Regions from separate parts of the Rhodococcus sp. NPDC059179 genome, predicted to be linked through region 2. Evidence: riboswitches for the same ligand, from Rfam matches in the RefSeq annotation. Region 2 holds a riboswitch; the other holds the start of a gene.
What was found. Region 2 has a riboswitch for cobalamin ahead of ACFXMV_RS04900 (CbtB domain-containing protein). Riboswitches for the same ligand answer to the same signal wherever they lie in the genome.

Region 1: another riboswitch for cobalamin. It lies ahead of ACFXMV_RS07265 (ABC transporter substrate-binding protein); the one in region 2 lies ahead of ACFXMV_RS04900 (CbtB domain-containing protein).

Annotation. Positions count from the first base shown of each region.
Region 1 covers NZ_JBHZBV010000002.1:491,025-498,157, forward strand. Annotated here, with positions in the region: gene thrS (threonine--tRNA ligase) at 1-583, opposite strand, end outside; gene ACFXMV_RS07250 (hypothetical protein) at 675-1,466, opposite strand; gene ACFXMV_RS07255 (ABC transporter ATP-binding protein) at 1,463-2,266, opposite strand; gene ACFXMV_RS07260 (FecCD family ABC transporter permease) at 2,263-3,243, opposite strand; gene ACFXMV_RS07265 (ABC transporter substrate-binding protein) at 3,315-4,319, opposite strand; cobalamin riboswitch at 4,428-4,578, opposite strand; gene ACFXMV_RS07270 (TIGR02611 family protein) at 4,569-4,946, opposite strand; tRNA gene ACFXMV_RS07275 (tRNA-Val) at 5,111-5,182, opposite strand; tRNA gene ACFXMV_RS07280 (tRNA-Gly) at 5,447-5,518, shown strand; tRNA gene ACFXMV_RS07285 (tRNA-Cys) at 5,543-5,613, shown strand; tRNA gene ACFXMV_RS07290 (tRNA-Val) at 5,615-5,686, shown strand; tRNA gene ACFXMV_RS07295 (tRNA-Gly) at 5,768-5,839, shown strand; tRNA gene ACFXMV_RS07300 (tRNA-Val) at 5,869-5,943, shown strand; gene ACFXMV_RS07305 (metallophosphoesterase) at 6,116-7,133, shown strand, end outside.
Region 2 covers NZ_JBHZBV010000001.1:1,037,641-1,044,773, reverse strand. Annotated here, with positions in the region: gene ACFXMV_RS04920 (MarR family winged helix-turn-helix transcriptional regulator) at 1-139, shown strand, start outside; gene mhuD (mycobilin-forming heme oxygenase MhuD) at 165-482, shown strand; gene ACFXMV_RS04910 (alpha/beta hydrolase) at 531-1,628, shown strand; partial or broken gene ACFXMV_RS04905 (glycosyltransferase) at 1,675-2,035, opposite strand; cobalamin riboswitch at 2,154-2,283, shown strand; gene ACFXMV_RS04900 (CbtB domain-containing protein) at 2,309-2,503, shown strand; gene ACFXMV_RS04895 (CbtA family protein) at 2,494-3,294, shown strand; gene ACFXMV_RS04890 (hypothetical protein) at 3,458-3,907, shown strand; gene ACFXMV_RS04885 (DsbA family protein) at 3,904-4,590, opposite strand; gene ACFXMV_RS04880 (OsmC family protein) at 4,687-5,124, opposite strand; gene ACFXMV_RS04875 (MFS transporter) at 5,222-6,799, opposite strand; gene ACFXMV_RS04870 (CbtB-domain containing protein) at 7,006-7,133, shown strand, end outside.

The DNA of each region.
Region 1 (7,133 bases), on a different contig from region 2:
TCTCGCCGGTGCGCGGGTCGAGGTTGTCGTAGATGGTCAGCTCGTTGCCGCCGACCTCCATCACCTCGGGGTCGTCGATGCCCGACTTGTCGTCGATGAGCTCGAGCTTGAAAGGCTCCTTCGCCAGTTCGAGGCGGGCGTCCTCGATGGAGTCGACGACACGGCGCGAAAAGCGTTGCGAGCCCTTGATGATCTGCTTCATCTTCTTCTCGAGGCGGGTCAGGTCCTCGGGGGTGAACGGCGCGTCGACCCGGAAGTCGTAGTAGAAGCCGTCCTTGATCGGCGGGCCGATGCCGAGCTTGGCGTTCGGGAACTCCGACTGCACGGCCTGGGCGAGCACGTGCGCGCAGGAGTGCCGGATCACGCTGCGGCCGTCCTCGGTGTCGGCGGCGACCGCCTCGACCTCCACGTCCTGCTCGGGGATCCAGGACAGGTCCCTGAGCTGGCCCTCGGCGTCGCGAACGACGACGATGGCGTCCGAACCCTTGCCGGAGAGCCCCGCCTCCCGAACCGCCGTCCCTGCGGTAGTCCCCGCGGGCACCCGGACGTGGGCGGCTGGGACTGCGGATGCGGGCGTGGTCACGACGATGTGCTCCTCAGATGTTCTGCGCCGACGCGAAGACGTCGAGCTCGGTGAGCCCTCATGCTATCGGCAGGCGGATCGGATGGGCCGCTCACCCGAGCAGCGCGCCGAGCCGCGCCGCGCGGACCGACGGCTGCTGACGCGGGCAGCTGGTGCACTTGGCGCGCTCGGCGGCGACCGGATCGGGCTCCGTTTCGTAGATCAGGCAGCAGGACAACCTGCGGACCACCCGGCGCGAGCCAGGCGCAGGGGCGGAGCGCGGATCAGCGGCGACCGGTCCCCCGCGGCCCACGTCGACGAAACGCGGCGGCGGCATCGGGTGTCCGATCAGTTCGGCGAGGTCGACGGCGAGCGCGCTGCCGAGCACCGGAGCACCGAGCGCGGTGCCCGCGTCGAGGGCGCGGTTCCCCAGCGAGTCGGCGGCGATCGCCCACAGCGAACGCGTGCCAGCCCCGCCGAGGTCGGCGAGCGCCGCGACGGTCGGGCCGATCGCGGCGCGTAGCCGCGCGGCCAGCGCCTCGGGCCCGCGCACGAGCCGATCGGAGCGGACGGTTCCCAGGTAGCCGTCCGGGCGGAGCGTGCAGGTGAGGCGGCCGGGCGCCGGGTCGGGCGCGAGCCCCGTCGTCAGCAGCATCGTGGCCGGGATCGACAGCAGGGTTGAGCTCGCCGAGTACCACCACAGCGTCGCGGCGACCCGGCGGTCGTCGCAGTTCCAGCGGCGCGCCGCGTCGGCGGTCCTGGCGGCGAGCCAGTCCCGGTCCGTGAGGAGCGCGCCGGGGAACTCGGTGGCGCCCGCCGCGGGGGTGACCGCCTCCCGGAGTGAGGGGACGGCGGCGATCGCCCGGGCGTACGCGTCGCCTGGCTCTGGCTCCGGATCCCTCACACGACCACCATTTCGTCCGACGACAAGCCGTGCACCGACAGCGCGGGTCTGCCGGTGCGCGGGTCCGCTCCCACCTCACCCATGATCCCGAAGACGTCGGCCAACAGCGAGCCGGTGAGCACATCGGCAGGCGCGCCGGTCCCGACGATCACGCCGCCCGACACGACGGCGATACGGTCGCAGTACTCGACGGCGAGTCGGAGGTCGTGCAGCGTCACCACCACCGCGATCCCGTCCGCCGCCAGGCTCACCAGCAGGTTCATCACGGTGAGCTGATGCTTGAGGTCGAGATGGTTGGTCGGCTCGTCGAGCAGCAACACCCGGGGTTCCTGCGCCAGTGCCCGCGCGATCGACATCCGCTGCCGTTCGCCGCCGGACAACTCCTTGACGTCGCGACCTGCCAGGCCCTCGAGTCCGACCTGCGCGAGCACCCGGTCCACGACGGCTCGATCCGTGCCGCCCGCGCTCTGCAGCCAACCCAGGTGCGCCGCCCTGCCGAGCTGGACCGATTCGCGGACGGTGAGCCCACCGGACGGGGGCGGCTCCTGGGCGCTGGCCGCGAGTTGCCGCGCCACCGCGCGTCGGGAGAGCGAGGAGAGTTCCGCCCCTGCCAACGTGATCCGGCCCGCGCTCGGGGACAACGCCCGGTAGCAGCAGCGCAGCACGGTGGTCTTGCCGCTGCCGTTGGGGCCGACCAGGGCGAGGACCTCGCCCGCCCTGGCCTCGAGGTCGACTCCGGAGAGCACCTCGCGCCTGCCGAGCTCGGCTCGGACCTGCTGGATCTGCAACGGCGCGTTCACGATTGGGTCCCCCTGTACTGCCGGTACAACATGGCGATGAAGATGGGGGCACCCACGAGCGCCGTCACCACCCCGACCGGCAGCTCCGTCCCGGAACTGACCGCCCTGGCGGCGAGATCGGCCAGCACCAGCGTCACCGCCCCCAGCAGGGCCGCGACCGGCAGCAGCCGGACCGCACTGACACCGACCAGGAACCCCGCCACGTGCGGGACCAGCAGACCGACGAAACCGATTCCCCCCGAGACGGCCACCGCGGCGCCCGCCAGCACCGAGACCCCGAGCAGGGTGAGGACCCGGAATCGCCGAACGTTCATGCCGAGCGCCGTCGCGCCGTCGTCGCCCGCGTGCAGCAGGTTCAGCCGTCGGGCGGAGAACCCCGCCACGGTGCCGACCACGGCGAGGGTGACCGCGGGATAGATCAGGCTCGACCAGCGGGCGTCACCGAAACCGCCTGCGAGCCAGCGGAGCACCGCGGACAGCTGGTGCTCGTCGGCGATGACGAGGAGCACGAACATGGTCAGCGCGGAGAAGACCTGCGCGAGCGCGACACCGACGAGGATGACCCCGGTGACGTTCTGGTAGCGACCGCCGATCACCAGCGCGGCGAACAGCGGCACCATCGCACCGAGAAACGCCGCCAGCGGGGTCGTGAACACGCCCGCCAGGCCCGCACCGATCCCGAGCACGGTGACCAGCACCACCCCGAAGCCTGCACCGGCGGACACGCCGAGCAGATAGGGGTCCGCGAGCGGATTGCGCGTGACCGCCTGGGCGAGCGCGCCGCCGACCGCGAGGGCGGCCCCGACGACCGCCGCGGTGAGCGCCCGCGGCAGCCGGGAGTCGATCACGATCCGCTCACGCGCCTCGGACCACCAGGACACGAAGACCCCGCCGCTGAGCCGGTGCCCGACGATCGCCCACACGTCGCCGACCGGTATCCGGACCGAACCGAACGAGACGGCGAGGGCGATCGACATCAGCAGGGCCGCGACGAGCCCGGCCAGGAGCAACGGCAGCGTCAGCCGGGGTTCGACGCGGACCGCGGTCGTCATCCCTTGCCGCCGAACACATCAGGGTGCAACGCCCTGGCGATCGTCTCGACCGAGGTGACCATCCGCGGGCTCTCGAAGAAGTCGTCGAGCGGCACCACGATGATCCGGTCGTTGCGGACCGCGGGCGTCGCCGACGCGATGGGCTGGCTGCGCAGGTACGCCAGCTTCTGCGCCACGGGAGCGTTGCCGTAGTCGAGCACGACAATGGCCTCCGGTGCGCGCTCACCGACCGTCTCCCACGTCGTCGTCGTGTAGGGCTTGCGACCCTCGGACGTGATGTTTCTGGCACCGGCGTACTCGGCGATGAGATTGCCGATCCCCACCCCGCCGATCGACAGCGGTTCCGCCTCGCCGCCGTCGTAGAAGAACGTGGGTACCGGCTGGGCGCCAGCTGCGGCGAGGGCCGACCGGACCCGTTCGAGGGGCTCGGTGACGCGACCGGTGAGCGCCGCGGCCTCCGTTTGAGCGCCGAGCAGCTCACCGAGCTGAGCGAAGTCGTTCTCCAGCAAGCCGATCGACGGGAAGCCGTTACCGCAATACTCGGAGAACAGGAACGTCGCGATGCCCTCCTTCTCCAGCTCGTCCCTGTCGCGCCCCTCCTTGGGGTCGAAGGCGCTGCGCATCCCGCCGACGACGAGATCGGGTTCGAGATCGCGAATCTGTTCGGCCGAGGGGTACTCCCTGGCAAGGCTCGGGATCTTCCGGAACTGTTCCGCGGTCTCCGGCAACGGGTTCGACTCGCCGTACCCCATTCCGACGATCCGGTCACCGACGCCCATCAGGATGAGCGTCTCGGTGACGTGGTCGTTCATGGAGACGATCCGTTGCGGCGGTGCGTCGAACGTGGCGGGGCGCTCACAGTTGGTGATGTGCACGGGTTGCGCGAAGGCCGAGGCCTCCGCACGCTCGGCGCCGGCGTCACCCTTTGAGCAGCCGGTGAGCGCGAGGGTGAGAACGAGTGCGACCGAAGCGATTCCGCGTCGCTTACAGGTGGGATTCAAGGCAGACCTCTGGTTCTTGGGTCGCCGAAGACGGTTCCAGCGCGAAGGGCCCCGCGCAATGTCGGGTGCCGCCCCACTGGACTTTCCGTTTCGTAGACCACGACGAATGGGAGTCTCATGACGATCGGCAGGTAATCGGGCTTGTCGCGTATGCGATCTACCGTTGCGGGTCAGCGCCGGATTTTGACCGGACTTCCCCTGCGCGAAGGTCAGTAGTGCTCCTGCAGTATGCACGAGCACCGGCGGAGCTCAGAGCGGGCTCTCCAGCAACGGGTGCTCGATGCCGATCCAGCCGCCGATCAGCCCGAGAGTGCCGAGCACCCACAGGGTTCCGATCACGATGGCGAACGTCAGGAACGCGGACAGCGCCTTGACCACCACCGACTGGCGGGCGAACCAGGCCATGAACCGGTCGTAGCGCTCCCGGGCGAACCGCAGCAGCCGGTGCGCCCAGGCGAACTCCGAGGCGAGAATGCCGAGCCCGGCGAACACGATCAGCCAGCCCGGGCCCGGATACGGGATCGCGATGATGCCGACGGCGAGGACGAGACCACCGATCACTCCGACGCAGATCCGGTAGGCCAGGTTCAGTCCGGGACTGCCCGCGATGCGTCGCCGCAGGCGCATCCATCGATTCTCAGTCGTCGGCACGCGGCCAACACTACCGAGGGCCGGCCCCAGGCGCCGGAGGCCGAACCACTGCCCGCCAGGCCTCGACGGCCAGAAGCCCCACACACACAGGCACAAGAAAAAGGGCCGCCGCGAAACTCTCGCGACGACCCTTGTCTTTGTGGTCCCGGCTGGGATCGAACCAGCGACCTTCCGCGTGTGAAGCGGACGCTCTCCCACTGAGCCACGGGACCTCAGCCGCGCGCTGAACTCTCGCGGCCGGACGGGATGGAACATTAACACGACTTCCGCGGAAGTGAAAAACCGCCTATGTACCCGCCCCCGCCGCCCGCTGCGCCTGGCCTGCGAGCGACTCGAGAAGGCCCTCCGGCCCAGGCAAAGCCCACCACCCGATCGACGTTTCCGCCACTGAGCTGGCGATTTGTGACTACACACCCCGTGGGCTAATGTTTCATCTCGCACCACGGAGGCAGCAACGCAGCCCCCGGAAGTGCAATGCGGATGTAGCGCAGTGGTAGCGCATCACCTTGCCAAGGTGAGGGTCGCGGGTTCGAATCCCGTCATCCGCTCTCGAGGTTGGACTCGACCTTGACGGTGGAGTGGCCGAGTGGTGAGGCAACGGCCTGCAAAGCCGTGCACACGGGTTCGATTCCCGTCTCCACCTCGCGCGATTAGCTCAGCGGGAGAGCGCTTCCCTGACACGGAAGAGGTCACTGGTTCAATCCCAGTATCGCGCACGAAGAAAAGGCACCCGGTCGGGTGCCTTTTCTGTTCGCACTCTCGGACCTGCACAATGGGTCCGGAAGGGCATGCACAATGCGGATGTAGCGCAGTGGTAGCGCATCACCTTGCCAAGGTGAGGGTCGCGGGTTCGAATCCCGTCATCCGCTCGAGATAGGCCGGACAGATCCGGCATCCCGCGCGATTAGCTCAGCGGGAGAGCGCTTCCCTGACACGGAAGAGGTCACTGGTTCAATCCCAGTATCGCGCACCAAATCGAAAGCCCCGGCCGGGTAGGCCGGGGCTTTCGTCGTATCGGGGCAGCGGCGCACACCCAGGCTGAACACCGGATGAACTCCGTCTCGGGTCCGGCATGTCGAGTTGAACGCCTGTCCACAGTCGGGTTTGCTTCTGCGGATCCCGTACCGATACGACCCCGAGGACCCGTGATGGAGTTCAACCGCATCGATCGCCGTCGGTTCCTGGCCGGCGCTGCCGCCGCGGCCGCCGCCGCTCCACTGGCCGCAACGGCGCCGTCGGCCGCGGCCGCAGCCACGGACAGGTTCGCCTTCCCCACCGGCCCCGACCTGCGGGTGCTGATCACCGGCGACGCGGGGACCGGAACCAAGGCGCAATGGGCGGTGGCCGACGCGATCCGGGACCTGCATCGCCGAGAACCCCTGTCGATGGCGCTCGGGCTCGGCGACAACATCTACGAACTCGGGCCAAACGGCGATCAGGACTTCCAGTTCGCCACGAAGTTCGAGGACCCCAACCACGGACTCGACTTCCCATGGGTGATGGCCCTGGGAAACCACGACAACAGCGCGATCTTCCCCGGCGACGGCGGCTGGTTGCTGCGCGGCGACGACGAGGTCGCCTACCACCGGCGGTCCCGGCGGTGGTGGATGCCGTCCCGCTACTACTCGGTCCGCGTGCCCGAGCAGAACCCGGTCGTCGAGTTCTTCGTCCTCGACCTGAACCCGCTCGCCGCCTACCTGCCGCCGGTGCTCGCACCCTACTGGGCGCCGGACGGGCAGTTCATGAACGAACAACGCGCGTGGCTGGATGCGGCGATCGCCTCCTCGCCTGCGAAGTGGAAGGTCGCGTGCACCCACCACCCCTACCTGAGCAACGGCTCCCACGGCGACGCGGGCGAGTACGACGGGATCCCATTCGAACCCATGAACGGCATGCACGCGAAGCGGTTCTACGAGGAGCACGTCGTCGGGCGGTGCCAGTTCATCCTCTCGGGACACGATCACGCGCTTCAGGTCCTCGAACCGACCCTCGAGTCGAAGGGCACCCGTCAGATCGTCTCCGGCGCCGCAGGGAAGAACAGCCACGGCAAGGCCGGTAAACACGGCGATCGCCGCAACCTCTTCCAGAACTTCACCGATGTCGGGTTCATGGTGATGGACCTCTCGGCCGAGCGCGCCGCGATCCGCGTGTACACGGTCGACA
Region 2 (7,133 bases):
GTCCCTGTGCGAGTCCGACCGTCGCGGCGTGTTCGTCGACGTCACCGACGCCGGCCGTGATGTCCACGCCGACGCCGGCAAGATCCAATTGGCCGTGCTGGCCGAACATCTCGCCGAGCCCGACAGCGCCGGCGCCTGACCCCGAGCGGAGTACGCTCGCCCGCATGGCAGTCGTGAAGATCAATGCAATCGAGGTCCCCGAGGGCGCAGGCCCCGAGCTGGAGAAGCGCTTCGCGAACCGCGCGCACGCGGTCGAGAACTCCCCCGGCTTCCTCGGCTTCCAGTTGCTCCGCCCCGTCAAGGGCGACGAGCGCTACTTCGTCGTGACGCAGTGGGAATCCGAGGAGGCCTTCAAGGCGTGGGCCGACGGCCCGGCCCGGGCCGCGCATTCGGGCGAGCGCGCGAAGCCGGTGGCGTCCGGCTCCTCCCTGCTCGAGTTCGAGGTCGTGCTCGACGTGGTCGCCGCCGCCAAGGACGCCTGAGCTTCAAACCGCCACCCGGACCTCGGCCCGGCGGATAGATTTGCCTGCATGACATCGGCGATCGACTCGGTGAAACGGCGCACCCTGCAGGCACTGCTGTCGATGCCCGCGGGCATCCTCCGGCGCGCGGCGGGCCGACCCGTGGTGGTCGACGGCAACACCCTCGACGCCGAGATGCAGCTGATCCTCAAGCTGCAGAAGGTCGAGGGCACGCCCATCGAGGAGCGCCCGATCCCGGGCGGTCGTCGCGCCCTTGTGAGCGGCTCCAAGGCCGTCGGCGGGGACCTGCCGATCGGCGCGGTCACCGATCTGGACATCGACGGCCCCGGCGGCCCGCTCCGGCTGCGGTTCTACACCCCTCGCGGCCTGACCACGGCGTCGCCCGCCCTGTTCTACGTCCACGGCGGCGGCTGGATCTACGGCGACCTCGACAGCCACGACGCGGTGTGCCGATTTCTCGCGGAACGGGCGGGCGTCCGTGTCGTCGCCGTCGACTACCGACTCGCCCCCGAGGCACCCTTCCCCGCCGCGGTCGACGACGTCGAGGCCGCGTACTCGTTCGTGACAGCCAACGCGGCCGCCCTTGGCATCGACCCGGACCGCATCGCCGTCGGCGGCGACAGCGCGGGCGGAAACCTCTCCGCGGTGCTGGCCCAGCGCGCGGCGCGCGGGGAGGTCGGGGTCCCGCCTGCATTCCAGCTGCTGGTCTATCCCGCGGTGGATTTCGCCGTGAAGCGGCCAAGCCGGTCGACCTTCGCGACGGGATTCATCCTCACCAAACGCTTCATGGACCTCGCCGAGAACAGCTACGTGCCCGCCGGGGCGGATCGGACGGACCCGCTGCTATCCCCGATCTACGGCGATCTTGCCGGTCTGCCACCGGCCTACGTGGTGACCGCAGGGTTCGACCCGTTGCGCGACGAGGGCGACGCCTACGCCGCGAAGCTCCGCGAGGCCGGGGTCGACGTGCAACACGTCCGCGAGCCCGGGCTGATCCACTCCTTCGCGAACATGGTGGGGGTCGGCCGTTCGGGTCCCGAGGCGATGGGCCGGGTCGCGGCCGCGCTGCGACGGGCCCTGACCACCCCCGCGGTCAGTTCCCCGCCAGCACCGACAGCATCCCGTCAACCGACGCCGACCAGCTGAACTGCTCGGCCCGCAGCCGCGCCGATTCGCGGCGGGCACCGGCCGACCCCCTCGCCGTGTGCCGCAAGGCCTCTCGCCTGGGTCCGTCTCCCGCGATCACCAGCCGGATGTCCTGACCCTGCGCCACGAGAGAGCGGACCGCGTCGATGCTGCGATCGACCTGCTTCTCCACCGACAACCGTCCGCAGTGCAGCAACAGCCGTTGTGACGGCCGCGCGTAGCGGAAGCGCCGCCAGCGTGATCCGCAGGACCCCGCTCGCCATCACCTCCTCCGCGTCACGCTCGCCGGGGACGACCAGGACCACCTCGTGCCCGCGGTCGCAGTAGCCGGCGCCCCAGTTGTGCAGCGCGGTCCGCAGCCCGCCCGATCGGGGACCGTAGAAGTTGGCCAGCTGCACTATTCGCACCGACCCATCGATCACTGTCGGCGCAACGGTCACGTCAACTCTCGCCGCCCGCCCGATGAAGTGCGCGCGAACGTCTCGGCCGGCCGGGACGCGCCGACGCATTGACACCACCGTCGTGTCAGTGCGACAGTGCGCTGGTAATAGCGATGGTTGACGGGAATCCGGTGAGAGTCCGGAGCGGTCGCGCCACTGTGTTCGAGGCACACCCTCGACAGCCAGATACCGGGGCCATCGCATGGGCTTTTAGGGGACGCGGAATCCCAGGAGGAACCAATGGCACTCGTACACACCCCCAGCACGGCGACCGATTCGGTCGGCATCGCGATGATCATCGCGGGCGTGGTCCTGCTCGCGATGCTGACCCTCTACCTGGTCGGTTTCGATCAGGGTGCGGTCTCGCGCACCGGCATGTACATGCACGAACTGATGCATGACGGTCGCCACCTGCTGGGCCTGCCGTGCCACTGACCGGAACCTTCAAGAACCTCCTCATCCGCGGCCTGCTGGCCGGCTTCGTCGCCGGCCTGCTCGCAGGAGCCGTCGCGTTCGTGATCGGTGAACCGCACATCGACGCGGCCATCGCGATCGAGGAGTCGGCGGCGGCCCCGACGGAGGCGCACGGGCACGACGCAGGCACGACCGAGGCCGCGACCGGCGGGCATTCGCACGGAGACTCCGAGGAACCGCTGGTCAGTCGCGACGGGCAGCGGTTCGGCCTGTTCCTCGCGACCACCCTCGCGGGCCTGGCCCTCGGTGCCCTGTTTGCCGCGGTCGCGTACTACGCACGGCGCGTCAGCGGCCTGTCCGGCCCGATCCTCGCCCTCGCGCTCGCCGGCCTCGGCTGGCTTGCTGTCGAGGCGGTGCCGTTCTTCAAATACCCGGCGAATCCACCCGCGGTCGGCGATCCGGAGACCATCAACAACCGCACCCTGCTCTGGCTCGCCACGGTGGTGCTCGGTCTCGCGGCGGTGGCGATCGCCGCGTACGTGGCGAAGGTCCTGGCGGCGAACGAGTTCCTGACCGTCCGGATCGCGGCGCCACTGCTCGCCTTCCTGGCGGTCGTCGGCATCGGATACCTGGCGCTCCCGGACATCGACGAGGTCGGCCCGGACTTCCCGGCCAGCCTGCTGTGGGACTTCCGGATCTCGTCGCTGACGATCCAAGCCACGCTGTGGCTGGCGCTCGGCCTCGGGTTCGCGTTCCTCACGGAGCGGTCGAACCGGCTGACCTCGCAGGCGGATTCACTCACGGCGCGCTAGAGGCCACAGCGCCGCTCGACCTCCCGAATGTCACATTGGTTCGACTGAGTTGAACCAATGTGACATTCGGGAGTATCGGCGGCGGGCTAATACCGTGGGGGGAGCCCGGATTCACGCCACGGGGTGATGCGCGACTCGGCGCCGGGGCGGCAGGCTCGCAGCCATGACCGCCGCCGAAGTCCGCACCCGCCCTCCCCGTCAGGTGGAACTCTCGTTCACCCTGCTCTGCGTCGCCTTGCTCGCCGGGGTCGTCGAGGCGATCGCCCAGGCGGCCCGCGTGTTGGAGGGCGCCGACGCGAGTCCCGCGGCCGTCGGAGCACAGGGCGCGATCCGGCTGGCGGTCTACGGCGCGGTGCTCGCGCTCGCCGTCGCGATGCGGCGCGGATCGAATCCCGCCCGGCTGACCCTGCTGATCGGCCTCGGGACGGTGGGGATCGGGTCGCTGGTCGTCGAACCGGCGGCCTGGCTGTTGTCGGCGAACGGATTCGACGCCGCAGACGTCACGGTCGCGGCGATCGTCATCGCTGCGGCCCGGACCGTCCACCTGATCGCGGTGGTCGCCGGGCTCGCGCTGCTGCTGGGAGCCGACGCCCGACGGCACTTCGGTCGTTAGACCGCGCAGGAGTCGTCGGCGCAGCTCGCGTTGTCGTCGCCGCCGAGCGAGACGATCGCGCCGGACTGCGCGTAGGCCTGCTCGAGCAGCTGGGTGAACACCTCGACGGGCTGCGCGCCCGAGACGCCGATCGCCCGGTTGGCGGCGAAGAACGGCACGCCGGTCACGCCGAGCAGACGCGCCTCCTCGATGTCAGCCCGCACCCGCTCTGCCGCGGCGTCCCCGTCGAGCTCCGCGCGGATCGCGGACGCGTCCAGCCCGGTCTCGGCGGCGATCGCGACGAGTTCCTCGCGGTCGTCCACCACCCGGCCGTCGGTGAAGTGGGCACGGAACAGGGCCTCCATGACCTCCTCGCCGCGCTCGCCTGCCAGGTGGACCAGCCGGTGCGCGTCGAAGGTGTTCGCGGCGATCACGGTGTCGAAGTCCATCGCGAGTCCGTCGGCGGACGCGGTGGACGCCACGTGCGCGAACATCTGCCTGATCTGATCGGTGGGCAGGCCCTTGTGTTCGGCCAGCGCCTCGAGCTCGCTGGCCCTTGCGCCGACCGGCGTCTCGGGGGCCAGCTGGTAGGAACGCCACACCACCTGCACCCGGTCGCGGTGCTCGAACTGCTCGAGCGCCGCCGCGAAGCGTCGCTTTCCGATGTAGCACCACGGGCAGGCGATGTCCGACCACACCTCCATCACCACGGCGGGCTCGGTGACGGATTCGGGCTGGGTGTTCGTTTCGAGGCTCACAGATAGTTGAAACGTCCACCTTCCCGTTTCTGTTCCTGGGTCCTAGGTGATCAGCGCGGCGTCGAGGGTGATCGGGACCCCGGTCAGGGCCTTGCTCACCGGGCAGGTCTCCTTCGCGGCCTTGGCCACCTTCGCGAACCCGTCCGCGTCGAGCCCGTCGACCTCGCCTCGAACGGTGAGCGTGATCCCGGTCAGCTTGAATCCGGGATCGTCGGGGCCGAGCGTGACGTCCGCGGTGATCTCCAGGCTCTGCGGGGTACCGCCCGCCTCTCCGATCAGCGCAGAGAGTTGCATGGCGTAGCAGGACGAGTGCGCCGCGGCGATCAACTCCTCCGGGCTCGTGGTCCCGTCTGCGTCCTCGGCGGCGCGCTTGGGGAACGAGACCTCGAACGTGCCCGCACCGGAACTGCTGAGTTCGACCTGGCCCGATCCGTCCTGCAGGGTTCCGTTCCAGGCGGTGCGGGAAGTGCGTGTGGGCATGGGGGTTCCTTCCGTCGGGCATGAGTTCGGCCAGGGACCAGTGTTCCCCGCGATCGCGGCCGGGACCACCCGAATCCGGGAGACCGGTCGCGGGCGGCTACTGCTCCGCCACGTTGTCCGTTTCGTGATAGCGCGCCAACAGGATTCGTTCCTCGTCGCGCTTCGGGAAGGCGAAGAAGACCAGCGCGGCCCCGACCAGCACGATGAGGATCGCCGCCGCGTACGCCTTGGTGTCGCCGTCGAGGAACGCCGCGCGCGCCGCGCTCATGATCGGCTCGGCGTACTGCGGGTACCGCTCCGCGATGTTCGCGGCACCGGCGAACGACTTCTCCAGCGCGGACTGCACCTCCGCGCTCACCTGGCTCGCCTGCTGCGACGCCGCGATCGCCGCCGTGAACGACGCCGTGTATCCGGCGGTGAGCAGCGCCCCGAGAACCGACTGCACGATGGCGCCGCCGAGGTCGCGCTGCAGATCCGCCGTGCCCGACGCCATCCCGGCCCGGGACACCGGCACCGAGCCCGTCAGCGACCGGGACGCCGGAGTGCCCGCGAGGCCGACCCCGATGCCGAGGAAGATGTAGCCGAGCGCGATCTTCCAGTACTGCGCGTCCTCCTTCCACAACAGCAGCGCCACCAGCAGGCCCAGCACGATGGACGCGTACCCGAGCAGCAGGGTGAACCGGGCTCCGTGGGACTCGACCAGCTTCGCGGACTGCGGCGCCACCAGCACCATCACCGCCGCGGCAGGCAGCCCAGCCGATCCCGCCGCGAGCGTCGAATAGCCCAGCACGTTCTGCATGAACTGCTGACCGATGTACATCGTGCCCATCAGCGTGCCGAACACCACGATGCCCGCCACTGCGGCCACCCAGAAGATCCGTCGTGCGGCGATCCGAAGGTCGAAAAGCGGGGCGGGCGCACGCAGTTGGCGCCAGACGAACACCACCCCCGCCGCGACCGCGATCGACAGCAACCCCACCGCGGTGGCGCCCATACCGTCCACGGGCGCGAAGTTGATGCCAAGCACGAGGGCGGCGACCAGGACGACGGACACCATGCCGCCGAGGTGATCGACGGGATCGGTCGACTCGTTGACGTGAGCAGGCACGAACGCGACGGCCGAGCCGAGGGCCAGCAAGGCCAGCGGCAGCGTCACGAGGAAGACCGAACCCCACTCGAAGCGCTGCAACAGCGCGCCAGAGGCGAGCGGCCCTAGCGCCGAGATGCCGCCGCCGATCGCGGACCACAGCGCGATCGCCCTGGTGCGCGCTGCCCCTGACCACAGCGCGGTGATCAGCGCCAGCGTGGTCGGGAACGCCAGGCCTGCACTGACGCCGCCGAACAATCGGGCCAGGAACAGCACCTCGAAATTGGGTGCGAAGCCGGCGATCAGGCTGGCGGGCACCGAGAGCGTCATGCCGAGGACCAGCATCGTCTTGCGCCCGTACCGGTCGCCGAGCGCGCCCAGGTACAGCACCGACGCCGCGAGCCCCACCGAGTAGCCGACCGCGATCAGGTTGAGCTGCGTCTGACTGGCGTCGAATGCCTTCCCGATGTCGGGCAGCGCGACGTTGGCCACCGCCAGGTTCAGGTTCGCGACGGCCGCGACGAGGATCAGCGACAGCAGGACGAGCCGGGACCGAGCGGGCTGCTCTCCGAGGGCTGTGGTTGCCACTCTCCCAGTCCACACCAACCGAGGTCCCGCGGGCGGGATTTGCGTGCCGAGCGCGGCCGGCATTCCACGGAAACCCGAAATCGGCCTCTGCCCGCGGTGTAATCTCGGGATGCCGCGACACTGCGGTCGGGGGATCACTCCCCGACCGCGAGAACACGCCGACCTTCGCATGGAACCACGGGATGTCCCGTTAACCAGGAGGAACCATGGCAGTAGTCCATTCACCAAGCGGGACAGCGGAATCGCTGGGCGCGATAGCTCTCACCATCGGAGTGATCCTGCTCGCGCTGCTCTCCCTCTACCTGGTCGGATTCGACCAGGGTGCGGTCTCCCG